3 regions of the Acidovorax sp. GW823-FHT05D11 genome follow, and region 3 is predicted to be linked to each of the others. Evidence: predicted binding sites of a transcription regulator. Region 3 holds the regulator's gene; each other region holds the start of a gene.

Evidence for each region. Region 3 encodes FNR, which switches genes on or off when oxygen is low (the NO sensors DNR and NnrR bind a similar motif). Its sites were predicted from a motif close to TTGATNNNNATCAA; they were not measured.
Region 1: the regulator FNR is predicted to act here: its motif matches at 2,231-2,244, upstream of AC3RCE_RS12045 (universal stress protein).
Region 2: the regulator FNR is predicted to act here: its motif matches at 1,769-1,782, upstream of ubiU (ubiquinone anaerobic biosynthesis protein UbiU).

Annotation. Positions count from the first base shown of each region.
Region 1 covers NZ_CM179502.1:2,571,464-2,575,738, forward strand. The annotation lists gene AC3RCE_RS12030 (PilZ domain-containing protein) at 181-555, opposite strand; gene AC3RCE_RS12035 (hypothetical protein) at 822-1,316, shown strand; gene AC3RCE_RS12040 (2OG-Fe dioxygenase family protein) at 1,426-2,205, shown strand; gene AC3RCE_RS12045 (universal stress protein) at 2,329-2,766, shown strand; gene AC3RCE_RS12050 (tripartite tricarboxylate transporter substrate binding protein) at 2,965-3,948, opposite strand; gene bktB (beta-ketothiolase BktB) at 4,122-4,275, opposite strand, start outside.
Region 2 covers NZ_CM179502.1:5,544,578-5,548,852, reverse strand. The annotation lists gene AC3RCE_RS25565 (LysR family transcriptional regulator) at 1-492, shown strand, start outside; gene AC3RCE_RS25560 (MFS transporter) at 489-1,664, opposite strand; gene ubiU (ubiquinone anaerobic biosynthesis protein UbiU) at 1,861-2,895, shown strand; gene AC3RCE_RS25550 (U32 family peptidase) at 3,089-4,018, shown strand; gene trhA (PAQR family membrane homeostasis protein TrhA) at 4,037-4,275, shown strand, end outside.
Region 3 covers NZ_CM179502.1:2,054,726-2,059,000, reverse strand. The annotation lists gene AC3RCE_RS09445 (sulfite exporter TauE/SafE family protein) at 68-826, opposite strand; gene hemN (oxygen-independent coproporphyrinogen III oxidase) at 832-2,214, opposite strand; gene fnr (fumarate/nitrate reduction transcriptional regulator Fnr) at 2,401-3,123, shown strand; gene AC3RCE_RS09430 (hypothetical protein) at 3,189-3,482, opposite strand; gene AC3RCE_RS09425 (FixH family protein) at 3,534-3,815, opposite strand; gene ccoG (cytochrome c oxidase accessory protein CcoG) at 3,888-4,275, opposite strand, start outside.

The sequences.
Region 1 (4,275 bases), 520 kb from region 3:
GCGCGTGCCGCCGGAACGTCAATTGATGAGTGTCAATGAATGGATGCCGTGAGGGATGCCGTGATGAATGCCGTCGCCATGCCGAGCCCGGGCAGGCACGGCGCGGTCAAGGGCGGGGCCTGCCTGTGCCTGCGCCCGCCGCAAGCCCGGCCGGCTTCGGCGCCGGGGGCCGTCGCTTGTTCAGGAAAGGGAGGAGGCCGCGGTCAGCTCGCCCAGGTCGCGTTCGAGCAGTGCGGGGTCGCCCAGCTGCAGCTCGATCAGGCGGCGCAGGTGGGTCACGCTGTCCAGGTCGATCCCGCGGCACAGCAGACCGGTGTGCAGCCCCTCCACGTGCGCGACCTCGGTGGACATGGCGATGTGGTTGCCGGTTTCGGCCAAGGGAATGGTGAGCTGGCACAGCATGCCGGTCTGCAGGTTCGCCTGCGCCGGTGCCACCAGCAGCGCGCCCTTGAGCGAAAGGTCCTGCACGTGGACGCTGAAGGCGTCGGTGGACGTGGTCAGCAAGGCCGGCGCGTCAAAGCCGACGCGGACAAAGTGGCGGCGTTCGTGGGGCATCGCTGTCTCCTGGACCGAAGCGGGTGGTGGCACATGCTACTCCAAGCCCGGCGGCTGCACGCATTTGCCGGGCACGCCGGGCCGCCGGATGAACCTGCTTCAGGCGGCGTGGGGCGGCGGCGGGCAGCCCGGTTCTGTCGCCATTTGCTTACATCTTTTGCGCGGATTCGGGTTTAGGGTAGGGCGGGCTTTGTTACAAATCAGGGTCCGCGCACCGCAGCCGCACATCGTGTGCTGTTCCGGGCGGTACAAGCAAGGAGTTCCCGATGAAAACCACAACCATGACCACGATGTCCACGATCCGTCTCCTCCTGTCTGGCGCGGCGGCCGCGCTGCTGCTCGCCGCGGCGGGCGGCGCGCATGCGCAGACCTACATCAATGCCACGGTGGGCGGCGAGCTGGCCCCCGGCGTGTACGGCCGCATCAACATCGGCAATGCGCCACCGCCGCCGCTGCTGTATGCCGAGCCGGTCATCATCCACCGCCCCGCGGTCGTGGTGCCGCGCTCGCCGATCTACCTCTACGTGCCGCCCGGCCATGCCAAGAACTGGGGCAAGCACTGTGCGCGCTACAACGCGTGCAGCCAGCCGGTGTACTTCGTGCAGGAGCCGCCACCACGCCGTGGCCCTCCGCACCGGGGCCCTGGCCGCGATGACCGCCGGTGGGATGACGACCATCGCCACGGCGGCAAGCAGGACCGCGACCATGACCGGGGCCGCGGCAACAATGGCAAGGGCCATGGACATGGCCACCGCGACTGACTGACTGACGGACCGCGCGGCGCACCTCCCTGCAAGGCCGCGCCGCGCTGCACCGCGTTTGCGCCATCGCAGACGCGGTGCCGGCACCAGCGGTTAAGCTCGGGCCTCTATGGCCCAAGTCACTTTTTCTCCCCCCTTCACCGCCCCCCAGGATGTCGCCAGCCAGCTGCGGCAGAACGGCTTTGCCGTCCTGTCGCCGGCGGACGTGGCCCGCTGGACGGGCTGCGCCCTGCCGGAATTGCTGGGCCTGAACGGCGACTGGGCGGGGCTGCCCCCCGATGATTTCCTCAAGGACGGCGGGCGCTACCGCCGCCGCCGCCATGCCTGCTTTGTGGTGCAGGACGGGCAGGTGCGGCAGGTGCCGCACCGCGCGCACTGGCAGCCTGTGGAGTACAACGCGCTGCATGGCGGCATGGAGCGCTGGTTTGCCCCCATGGAGCCCGCCACCGTCGCCCGGCCGGTGTGGCAGCAGCTGCTGGCAGCGCTGGCCGGGGTGTCCGAGGCCGTGTTTGCGCGCTCCGAGGCGCCTGCATCCTGGTTCGTCGAGGCCCACCAGTTCCGCATCGACACCACCGACGGCATTGGCCGGCCCACCCCCGAGGGCGCCCACCGCGACGGCGTCGACCTGGTGGCCGTGTTCCTCGTGGGGCGCGAGGGCATCAAGGGCGGCGAGACGCGGGTGTTCGAGGCGGCGGGCCCCAGCGGCCAGCGCTTCACGCTGACCGAGCCGTGGTCCCTGCTGCTGCTGGACGATGCGCGCATGATCCATGAATCCACGCCCATCCAGCCCCTGGGCGAGGGGGGGCATCGCGACACCCTCGTGGTCACCTGCCGCCGGGGTGGTTTCCAGGGGGCGGATGTGGTCGGGCAGGCCCCTGCGGGCCGCTGAACGCCGGCAAGGGAGTGCGTCCGATTTGATGCGAATCAAGATGCGCGGTATGGTGGGCGTTCAAACTGATGTCCATGGCCGGGCCACAAGCCAGGTCCCACACTCAACTCAAGGAGAAGCACCATGTTCAAGCACATTCTGGTTCCAGTCGACGGTTCCAATACCTCGATGCTCGCGGTCTCCAAGGCCGCGGCCCTGGCCAAGACCTTTGGCAGCGCCGTGACGGCGGTCTACGTGGTCGATCCCTATCCCTTCACGGGCGTGGGGGCTGATTTCGCCTACGGCCAGGCCCAGTACATCAACGCGGCCACCGCCGAGGCCAACAGCGCCCTGGATGCCACCAAGAAGGCCATGGCCGAGGCTGGCGTGCCGGTGACCACCGTGGTGGGCGAAGGCCACGCAGTGCATGAAGGCATCCTGCGCGCGCTGGAAAGCACGGGCGCCGATCTCATCGTGATGGGCTCGCACGGCCGCCGCGGGCTTGAAAAGCTGGTGCTGGGCAGCGTCACGCAGCGCGTGCTGGGCGTGGTGCACATCCCGGTGCTGGTCGTGAGGGACTGAGCGCCATCCCCCATGAGGAACGGCTCCGAAAGGAGCCGTTCTTCATTTCAGTTCTCGATGGCGCCGCGCACCAGCGCATCCCACATTCCACAGCTCGTGGAACAGGCACGCCCTTCGCCAGTGCACCCGTGGATCTGGCTTTGCCAGGCCACCGGCTGCGTCCCCCTTCAGGGGGAAGGCGCGAAGCGCCTCAGGGGGTCACTCAATCTTCGCGCCCGAGGCTTCGACGATGCCCTTCCACTTGGCGTAGTCGGTCTTGAGCAGGGTGCCGAACTGCGCGACGGACATGGCTTCCGGCTCCGCGCCCTGGGCATGGATGGCGGCCTTCATGTCGGCCGTGGCCAGGAGCTTGTTGATCTCGGCGTTGATGGCACTCACCACGGCGGCCGGCGTGCCGGCGGGGGCGAACACGCCGTACCAGGTGCTCACGTCGAAGTCCTTGAAGCCCGACTCGGCCACGGTGGGCACCTCGGGCAGGGACGAGCTGCGCTTGGCCGAGGTCACGGCCAGGGGGCGCAGCTTGCCGGACTTGATCTGGCCCATGGCCGAGGGCAGGGACGAAACCAGCAGGTCCACATTGCCCGCCAGCGCATCCATCAGCGCGGGATTGGATCCCTTGTAGGGAATGTGGCTCAGCTTCACGCCCGCGGCCTTCTCGAACAGGTCGCCCGCCAGGTGGATGGACGTGCCGTTGCCGGGCGAGCCATAGGTGATGGTCCCGGGCGCGGCCTTGGCGGCGGCCACCACGTCGGCCAGGGTCTTGTACTTGGAGTTGACGCTGGTGGCGATGACCACGGGCGTGTAGGCGACGTGGGCCACGGCGGTCAGGTCCTTGGTGGGGTCCCAGGGCAGGTTCTTGTAGAGCCAGGGGCCGATCACGAGGTTGTCCTTCTGGCCCATCACGAGGTCATAGCCTGTGGGGGCCGCCTTGACGGCCTCGCCGATGCCGATGGTGCCGCCGGCGCCCGCCTTGTTGTCGGCCACCACGGTCCACTTGGCGCTCTCGGTGAGCTTGGTGGCCACCAGGCGCGAGAGGATGTCGGTGCCGCCGCCGGGCGGGAAGGGCACGATCAGGCGGATGGGCTTGGTGGGGTAGGCCGCAGCCGGTGCGGGGGCCTGGGCGTGCGCGGTGGTGCCCACGGCGAAGGCGAGGGCGGTGAAGGAAAGCAGGGTGCGAATCATGGTGAGAGATGTCTCCGTCGGTTCAATATGGACAGGCGGCCGCGCAGGCGCGCTCCGCTCTGCTGGTCTTGGCGCCAGCACCCACGGATGATCGCCGATCCTGCGCGGGGCTGGCCTTGCCGATACAGGGTGGCAACATCGCCACTGGCGATGGCAAGGCCGGGCGGCACGGGTCAGATGCGCTCGAAGATCGCGGCGATGCCCTGGCCGCCGCCGATGCACATGGTCACCAGCGCGTAGCGGCCCTGCACGCGCTGCAGTTCGTGCAGCGCCTTCACGGTGATCAGCGCGCCGGTCGCGCCGATGGGGTGGCCCAGCGAGATGCCC
Region 2 (4,275 bases), 2.1 Mb from region 3:
GCCGTGCAGTACAACGACGCCGCCTGGCCCGGGGTGCAGCCCGTGCCGCTGATGAGCGAGGTGTGCGTGGCCGTGTGCGCTCCCGGCTCGCGCCACCGGCGTGCGATGGAGCGCGGCGACTTCCGCGCGGTGCCGCTGCTGCAGCTGAGCTCGCGGCTGGGCGCGTGGGATGCGTGGTTCACCCGCGCGGGCATCACGCGCGTGCCGGCGCACAGCCTGGGCGGCCACCGGTTCGACCTGTTTTCCATGCTGGTCGAGGCGGTGCGCGCGGACCTGGGCATCGGCCTGGTGCCGCACTACTTCGTGGAGCGCGAGCTGCTGTCCGGCGAACTGGCGCTGGCGCATCCCCACCATGACAGCGGCCTGCGTGGCTACAGTCTCTTCGTGGCGCAGGGGCGGCAGGAAGACCCCGCCGTGGCCGCGTTTGCCCGGTGGCTCGCCCACGCGGTCGCGGTGCCGGGCGGTGCCGGCGCCGGAGCCACGCGGGCCTAGACGGCGCGCCGCCGCCGGGCCGCGAGCCAGGCGAGCGCCAGGCCCGTGACCACGATGGGCACCAGGGACCCGGCATTGAGCAGCGTCCAGCCCTGCGTGGTGACCAGCACGCCGGACGAGAACGAGCTGAGCGCCAGCGTGGCGAACACGCAGAAGTTGATGGCGGCCTGGGCGCGGTCCTTTTCCTCGGGGCGGTAGGCGGTCATGGACAGCGTGGTGGCCCCCGTGAACAGGAAGTTCCAGCCCACGCCGAGCATGAACAGCGCGATGCCGAAGTGGTGCAGCTCCACGCCCATGAGCGCCACGGCCACGCAGGCCAGGTTCAGCAGCACGCCGGCGCCCATGATGGACAGCACGCCAAAGCGCTTGATGAGGTGGCCGGTGACGAAGCCGGGCGCGAACATGCCGATCACGTGCCACTCCAGCACCAGCGCGGCTGCATCGAAGTTGAAGCCGCACACCTGCATCGCCAGCGGCGTGGCGGCCATCAGCAGGTTCATCACGCCATAGCCCAGCGCGGCGCCCAGGATGGCCACCACGAACGCGGGCTGGCGCATCAGCTCGGACAGGGGGCGGCCCGCGACGGGCTGCCCCGCGGCGTCGCGCCGCGCGGGCTGCGCCTCGAAGCGGATCGCCGCCATGCACAGCATGGACAGCAGGGCCACGCCCATGAGCACCACGTAGGCGCCCGCGAAAGGCACCGGAAACAGCGTGCGCGTGGCGCTGGCCAGGTTCGGCCCGGCCACGGCGCCCAGCAGGCCGCCCGCCAGCACCAGCGACACGGCCTTTTCGCGGTAGGCCGCGGGGGCCAGCTCGGCGGCGGCAAAGCGGTAGAGCTGGCCATTGGCGCTGTAGTAGCCCGCCACCACGGTGGCGGCGCACAGCAGCCAGAAACTGGCGCTGAAGGCCGCCCACGCGCACAGGCCGCACGACGCGATCGCCACGGCCAGCCCGATCTGGAACGACACCTTGCGGCCCCACCGGGCCTGGCTGCGGGCCACGAGCGCGGTGGACAGGGCCCCGCCCACCACATAGCCCATCACGGGCAGCGTGGCCATCCAGCCAAAGGGGGCGAGCTGCAGGCCTACCAGGCCGTTGATGGCGATGAAAACCACGTTGTTGGTCAGGAAAAGGCCCTGGCACAGGGCCAGCAGCCACAGGTTCTTGTTCACGGCGAAGGGTGTTGTTGGAATGGGGAAGGAAAGGGTCGAGGCGGGCATGGGCGGCCGGGCCGCGTCAAAGTCCGACTGCATTGCTCTGGCATTGTGCACTCCGGTTGATGAAGATCAGCCGGCGCGCGCAGCGGCCTCGGTATGGTGCCACCCAGTGCTTGGGCTCCCACCGGGGGCCTGCGTTTGAACCAGAGCCATGGAACCCCACAACCCTGCAGAGGCCGCGCCCGCCCTCGAACTCGTCTGCCCCGCCGGCAGCCTGCCCGCGCTCAAGGCGGCGGTGGACCATGGCGCCAGCTGCGTCTACCTGGGCCTGCGCGACGCGACCAACGCGCGCAACTTCGCGGGCCTGAACTTTGACGAGGCGGCCATCGCCAGCGGCATCGCCCATGCGCATGCGCGTGGCTGCAAGGTCTTCATGGCGCTCAACACCTACCCGCAGGCCGCCAACCCGGGGCCGTGGCGCAGCGCCCTGGACAAGGCGGTGGACCTGGGCGTGGACGCGGTCATCCTGGCCGACCCGGGCCTCATGCAATACGCGGTGCAGCGCCACCCCCGGCTGCGGCTGCACCTGTCGGTGCAGGGCTCGGCCACCAACTACGAGGCCATCAACTTCTACCGCGAGCAGTTCGGCATCGTGCGCGCCGTGCTGCCGCGCGTGCTGTCGATGGAGCAGGTGCGCCAGGTCATCGACCGCACGCCCGTGGAGATCGAGGTGTTCGGCTTTGGCAGCCTGTGCGTGATGGTCGAGGGGCGCTGCGCGCTGTCGTCGTATGCGACGGGCGAATCGCCCAACACGCACGGCGTGTGCTCGCCCCCGAAGGCCGTGCGCTGGGTGGAAACGCCGCAGGGCCGCGAGTCGCGCCTGAACGGCGTGCTGATCGACCGCTATGCGCCCGGCGAGAGCGCCGGCTACCCCACGCTGTGCAAGGGCCGCTTCGACGTGGGCGGCGACGAGAACTACTACGCCATCGAGGAGCCCACCAGCCTCAACACCCTGGAGCTGTTGCCCCAGCTCGTGAAGATGGGCGTGCGCGCCATCAAGATCGAAGGGCGCCAGCGCAGCCCGGCCTACGTGGCCCAGGTCACGCAGGTCTGGCGCGAGGCCATCGACCAGTGCCTGGCCCACCCCCACCGCTACGCGCCCAAGACGCGCTGGATGGCCAGCCTGGACCAGGTGGCCGAAGGGCAGCAGCACACGCTGGGCGCCTACCACCGCCCCTGGAAATGAAGAACAACCCCCTGATGCGCTTCGCGCCTTCCCCCTTCTCTCGCCTCGCTTGCGCGATGCGGGAAGGGGGACACCGCCAGCGCGGCGGGGCGGCCCTTGCGCGGCGGTCGCTGGCTTGGGCCGCGCCAGATTCGAACTCCATGCGCCGCTCCCAGCATCTGGATCCCACGATCAAACCCCTGAAGCCCGCCCCATGAAACTCTCTCTCGGCCCCCTGCTGTACTACTGGCCGCGCGACACCGTGTTCGCGTTTTACGAAGCCATGGCCGCCACGCCCGTCGACGTGGTGTACCTGGGCGAGACAGTGTGCTCGCGCCGCCATGAGCTGCGCCTGGCCGACTGGCTGGCGCTGGCGCGCATGCTGCGGGACGCGGGCAAGGAGGCCGTGCTGTCCACCCAGGTGCTCATCGAATCCAGTGCGGACGTGGGCCTGCTGCACAAGATCACGGCCAACGGCGAGTTCACCGTGGAGGCCAACGACATGGGCGCCGTGCACTGCCTCTCGCGGCCACCCACCGGGCCGCGGGCCTTCGTGGCCGGGCCGCACCTGAACCTGTACAACGCGCACTCGCTGCAGTGGATGGCGCAGTTCGGCGCCACCCGCTGGGTGATGCCGGTGGAGATGTCGCGGGACGCGCTGTCGGCCGTGCTGGCGCAGCGCCCGCAGGGCCTGGAGACCGAGGTCTTCGCCTACGGGCGCATGCCGCTGGCGTACTCGGCGCGCTGCTTCACCGCGCGCCACCGCAACCTGCCCAAGGACGACTGCCAGTTCAGCTGCCTGCAGCATGCCGACGGGCTGCCGCTGCGCACGCGCGAGAACGAGGGCTTTCTCGTGCTCAACGGCACGCAGACGCAATCGGCCCGCGTCTACAACCTGGCCAACGAACTGGCGGGCCTGCGCGCCTGCGGCGTGGACGTGCTGCGCCTGAGCCCGCAGGCGCAGCACATGCCGCAGGTGGTGGCCGCGTTTGACGAAGCCCGCCACGCGCGCGCCCCCGAGGCGGCCTGCGACCTGGTGGAGCGCATGCAGCCGCTGATGCCCGACCTCCCCTGCGACGGCTACTGGTTCGGCCGCCCGGGCCTGGAGCAGGGGCGCGTGCGGAGCGCCGTGGCGCAGTCCTGACCCGCGGGCCCCCATCGCATGTACGCCGGAGAACGCTTCAACAGCATCAGCCACCTGGCCGGGGCCGTGCTCGCCACGGCGGGCGCGGCCGTGCTCATCACGCTCGCGGCGCGCCTGGACGACCCGTGGAAGGTGGTCGCCTTCAGCATCTACGGCGCCATGCTGGTGGCGCTGTACGCCGCGTCCACCGCGTACCACAGCGTGCGCCGGCGCGCCATCAAGGCCGTGCTGCAAAAGCTCGACCACTGCAGCATCTA
Region 3 (4,275 bases):
TCCCCCTCATGGGGATGTGGGTTACCGAGACCGCCGCGCCCTCAGGCCGCCGCGGCGCGAATGCACGCTAGCGGCACCACAGCGAGGGTTTGTAGACGAGGTCCATCCACAGTGCCCAGCTTGCCACCGCGCAGAGCAGGCCACCGGCGGCGCGCGTCCCCCAGTCCGCGCGCACGGTGTTGAGCCGGGCCCGCAACCGCGTCCAGGCCCAGGGCCCGCCGACCAGCCAGACGCCGCTGCCAATGCCAAAAAGCGCCATGGACAATGCGCCCTCCAGGGGCCCTCCGCTCAAGGCAGCCACCAGCAGCGCCGAATACAGCAAGCCACAGGGCATCAGCGCCCAGAGAAACCCCGCGGCAAGAATGCCCCCCGGTGCACGGACCAGAGGCCTCACGCGCTCCCACACGCCACGGCCCGCCTGCTCCACCCAGAGCGGCTGCCGCGCCTGGACCATCAGCATCAGCCCCCACGCCATCACCGCGACGTGCATCAAGGTCCACGCCGGGCGCAGTGCCATGGTCTGCTGAGTGAGCCACGCCAGGCTGTCCATGGCCAGGGCGGCCAGCCCGCCCGCCAGCGCATATCCCGTCAGGCGGCCCGCATGAAAGGCCACGGCCCGCCGGGCCACGCCACCGCGCGGTGCCCACCGCACCGCCTGCACCTTCGGGGGAGCCCCCTCCGCCGGCGCCCCGGCGCCCGGGGCGGATGCGCAGCCCGCGCTCCCCTGCCCCACCACGGCGCCACAAGGTGCCGAGCACATGGCCAGGCAATGGGACCCGCCAACGAGCCCCATCAACAAGGCAGTCGAGGCAACCGTTGCAAGCATGGGATTCAGATGATGCGTGAAAAACGCGCGCGGTTGCGGTCTGCCTGCAGATATCGGTCGAAAACCATGGCGATGCCGCGCACGAAGAACCAGCCCATGGCCGTGACCTCGACACCGTCGGGCCTCACCTTGACCAGCCCCTGCTCGGCCATGGTGTCGAGTTGCGCCAGTTCGGCGGAGAAATAGTGCCGAAAATCGAGAAGCCAGGCCTGTTCCATGGGCTCGAACAGCAGTTCTCCCTGGCACATCAAGGACATGATGACGGCGCGGCGCACGAGGTCGTCCCGCGTCAGGGCCAAGCCACGCACCACGGGCAGACGCCCCTGGTTCAGCAGGTCGTAGTACTCATCCAGGGTCTTGGCGTTCTGGCTGTAGGTGGCGCCGACCCTGCCAATGGCCGACACGCCCAGGCCGATCAGGTCGCAGTCGGGCTGGGTGCTGTAGCCCTGGAAGTTACGGTGCAGGCGGCCCTGCCGCTTGGCGACGGCCAGCGAGTCCTCCGGCAGCGCGAAGTGGTCCATCCCCACATACACATAGCCGGCGCCCATGAACGCGTCGAGCGAACGGGAGAGCATCGACACCTTGCCGGAGGCTGCGGGCAGTTCGGCGGAGAGGATGCGGCGCTGGGGCTTGAACCGCTCCGGCAGGTGGGCATAGGCATACAGCGCAATGCGATCAGGCCGCAACTGAACCACCTGCGCCAGCGTACGGTCGAACGACTCCGGCGTCTGGCGCGGCAACCCGTAGATCAGGTCCACATTGATCGATTCGAAGCCGAGCGAGCGCGCGGATTCCACCAGCGAAAACACCTGTTCGGCGGGCTGGATGCGGTGCACCGCCTTCTGGACCTCGGGGTCAAAATCCTGCACGCCAAAACTCAGCCGGTTGAATCCAAGCTCCGCGAGCACGGCAAGCCGGTCGGCATTGACGGTACGGGGGTCCACCTCGATCGAGTACTCCCCGCCCGGCGCCAGGGTGAAGCTGCGCTGGAGCATCGCCATGAGTTCCCGCAAGCCATCGTCCGACAGGAAGGTGGGAGTGCCGCCGCCCAGGTGCAGCTGGCTCACCACCTGGCCCGTGCCGCAGTGCGCCGTGTGCAGATCGATCTCGCGGCTGAGATAGCGCAGATAGACTTCAGCCCGGTCGTGGTGCTTGGTGATGATCTTGTTGCAGGCGCAGTAGTAGCACAGCGACTCGCAAAAGGGGATGTGCACATACAGGGACAAGGGCAGCGCCTTGGTCAGGGTGCCCATGCGGCGCTGCTCGAGGGCGAGGGCGTAGTCCTCCTGGCCGAAGGCTTCCACAAACCGGTCGGCCGTCGGATAGGAGGTATAGCGGGGGCCTGGTACGTCAAAACGGCGCAGCAGGTCAGGCGAAACAGCGGTCATGGGGCGAATCCTTGCGTACACCTTGACTGTGCCGTAAGCTGCTCCCCATGTCCTTGACATGAATCAAGTGATGGAGTGGCCGGAACAGCGACAATTTGATGCATGTCAGTCGCCTGCCCGCCCTCCAAGAGACTCCCTCTTCGGCCATCGGGCGGTATGCTCGAAACCTAACTCCGCCCTGTGCCTATGAACCCGCTCACCATCAAAGTCGCCTGTTCCAATTGCAACCTGCGCGAGCTGTGCATGCCGGTGGGCCTGAGCGAAGAGCAACTGCACCGCATCGACGAGGTCGTTGCAGTTCGCCGCAAGGTGAAGCGCGGCGGCACGCTGTTTCGCAATGGTGAGTCGTTCACCTCGCTTTATGCCATCCGCACCGGCTTTTTCAAGACCTGCGTGGCCACCGAGGACGGACGCGACCAAGTCACGGGGTTCCAGATGGCGGGCGAGATCATCGGCCTGGACGGCATCGTGAATGACCACCACACCTGCGATGCGGTGGCCCTGGAAGACGCCGAGGTCTGCGTCATGCCGTTTGACCGCATCGAGGAACTGTCCCGCGAGGTCACCGCGCTGCAGCACCACGTGCACAAGATCATGAGCCGCGAGATCGTGCGCGAACACGGCGTGATGCTGCTGCTGGGCAGCATGCGTGCCGAGGAGCGCCTGGCAGCGTTCCTGCTCAATCTGGTGCAGCGCCTGCACGCCCGCGGATTCTCGCAGTCCGAGCTGGTGCTGCGCATGACGCGCGAGGAGATCGGCAGCTACCTGGGCCTCAAGCTCGAGACCGTGAGCCGCACCTTCTCCAAGTTTGTGGAAGAAGGCATTGTCGAAGTCAAGCAGCGCCATGTCCGCATCCTCGAGACCGACGCGCTCAAGCGCATCGTGAACAACCAGTCCGCCTGCCACTGAGCAAGGCGAGCCAGGTCCGCCCGTCCCGGCAACGCCTTGCCACCGGAGCCCGGCCGGTGCGCTGTTCAAGGGCAGGATGATGTCTTTCGGCAATCATCAGGGCGCTCGCCTTCGGGCACGGGGCAGCGGTTGAGTTCAAAGGGCGACATTGCCAGCAGCGTGGTCAACGCGCTGGAGGCCATGGTGATGGCCCAGAACGCAAAGAACGCGAGCGTGTAGACGCCCTGGCGCGACAGGGCCAGCGGCTGCCCGAACCAATGCAGGTCCTGCGGGTCCACCATCGCAAAAACCAGCATCTCCATCGCGCCCGCCATCAGAAAGGCGGGCCATGCAATCCACATCAGGCGTTGCGTCCACATCGGGGTTGTCTCCTGGTAAGGCCGCGCAGACCCGCTGCTCGGCCAGGGGTTTCAGCGTGGCTGGTCCTGAACCGGTGTCGCCGCGTGGTTGCGGCCCTTCATAGCCGGGGCCAGGCTCTTCTCCGGAGCCTCCAGCGTCTTGTTGATTTCGATGCCCTGGCGGTAGTAGTCCTCGGCGACCACGGGGTCTGGCCGCGAAATCGCCAGCCACAGCGTGACAAAGCCCGCCACGATGACGATGGCAGGGCCGGCGATGATCAGCCAGACGTGGCCGAATTTCCACCAGGGCGCAGCGGTGGCGGGGGCGGAGCCGATGGCTGGATTGGATGGCATGGGTGCTTGCTCCTCAAAAATCTTCTCGGTCATACAACGTCCCCGGGGCCGTGCACCGGGGTGCACGTCGCCTCATCGGGGCACCAGGAATACGGACTTCTCGGTCACATGGGCCGCAGCGCCCACCGCCTGCACATCGAACTGCACGGCATGGGAGCCCGGGGGCGCGGAGCCATACGGTATCTGCAGGCGCACGGCCACCCACCGGGACTCCGCGGGGCCAATGTCCACCTCGGCTTCAGAGGCCACCTCCAGCCCGTCCAGGCCGCGGGCGCCGATGCGGTAGCGCTGGGGGCCTTCGGTGGCGTTCATGATCTGCAGGCGGTAGATATTCTCCAGCTTGCCGCCCGCCACGATGCGCGACAGGGCCGCGCGGTCGCGCACCACATCCACCTTGAGCGGCGTGCGGGTGACCAGGCTGGCCATCATGCCCACGCACAGTGCCACCAGCACGGCGGTG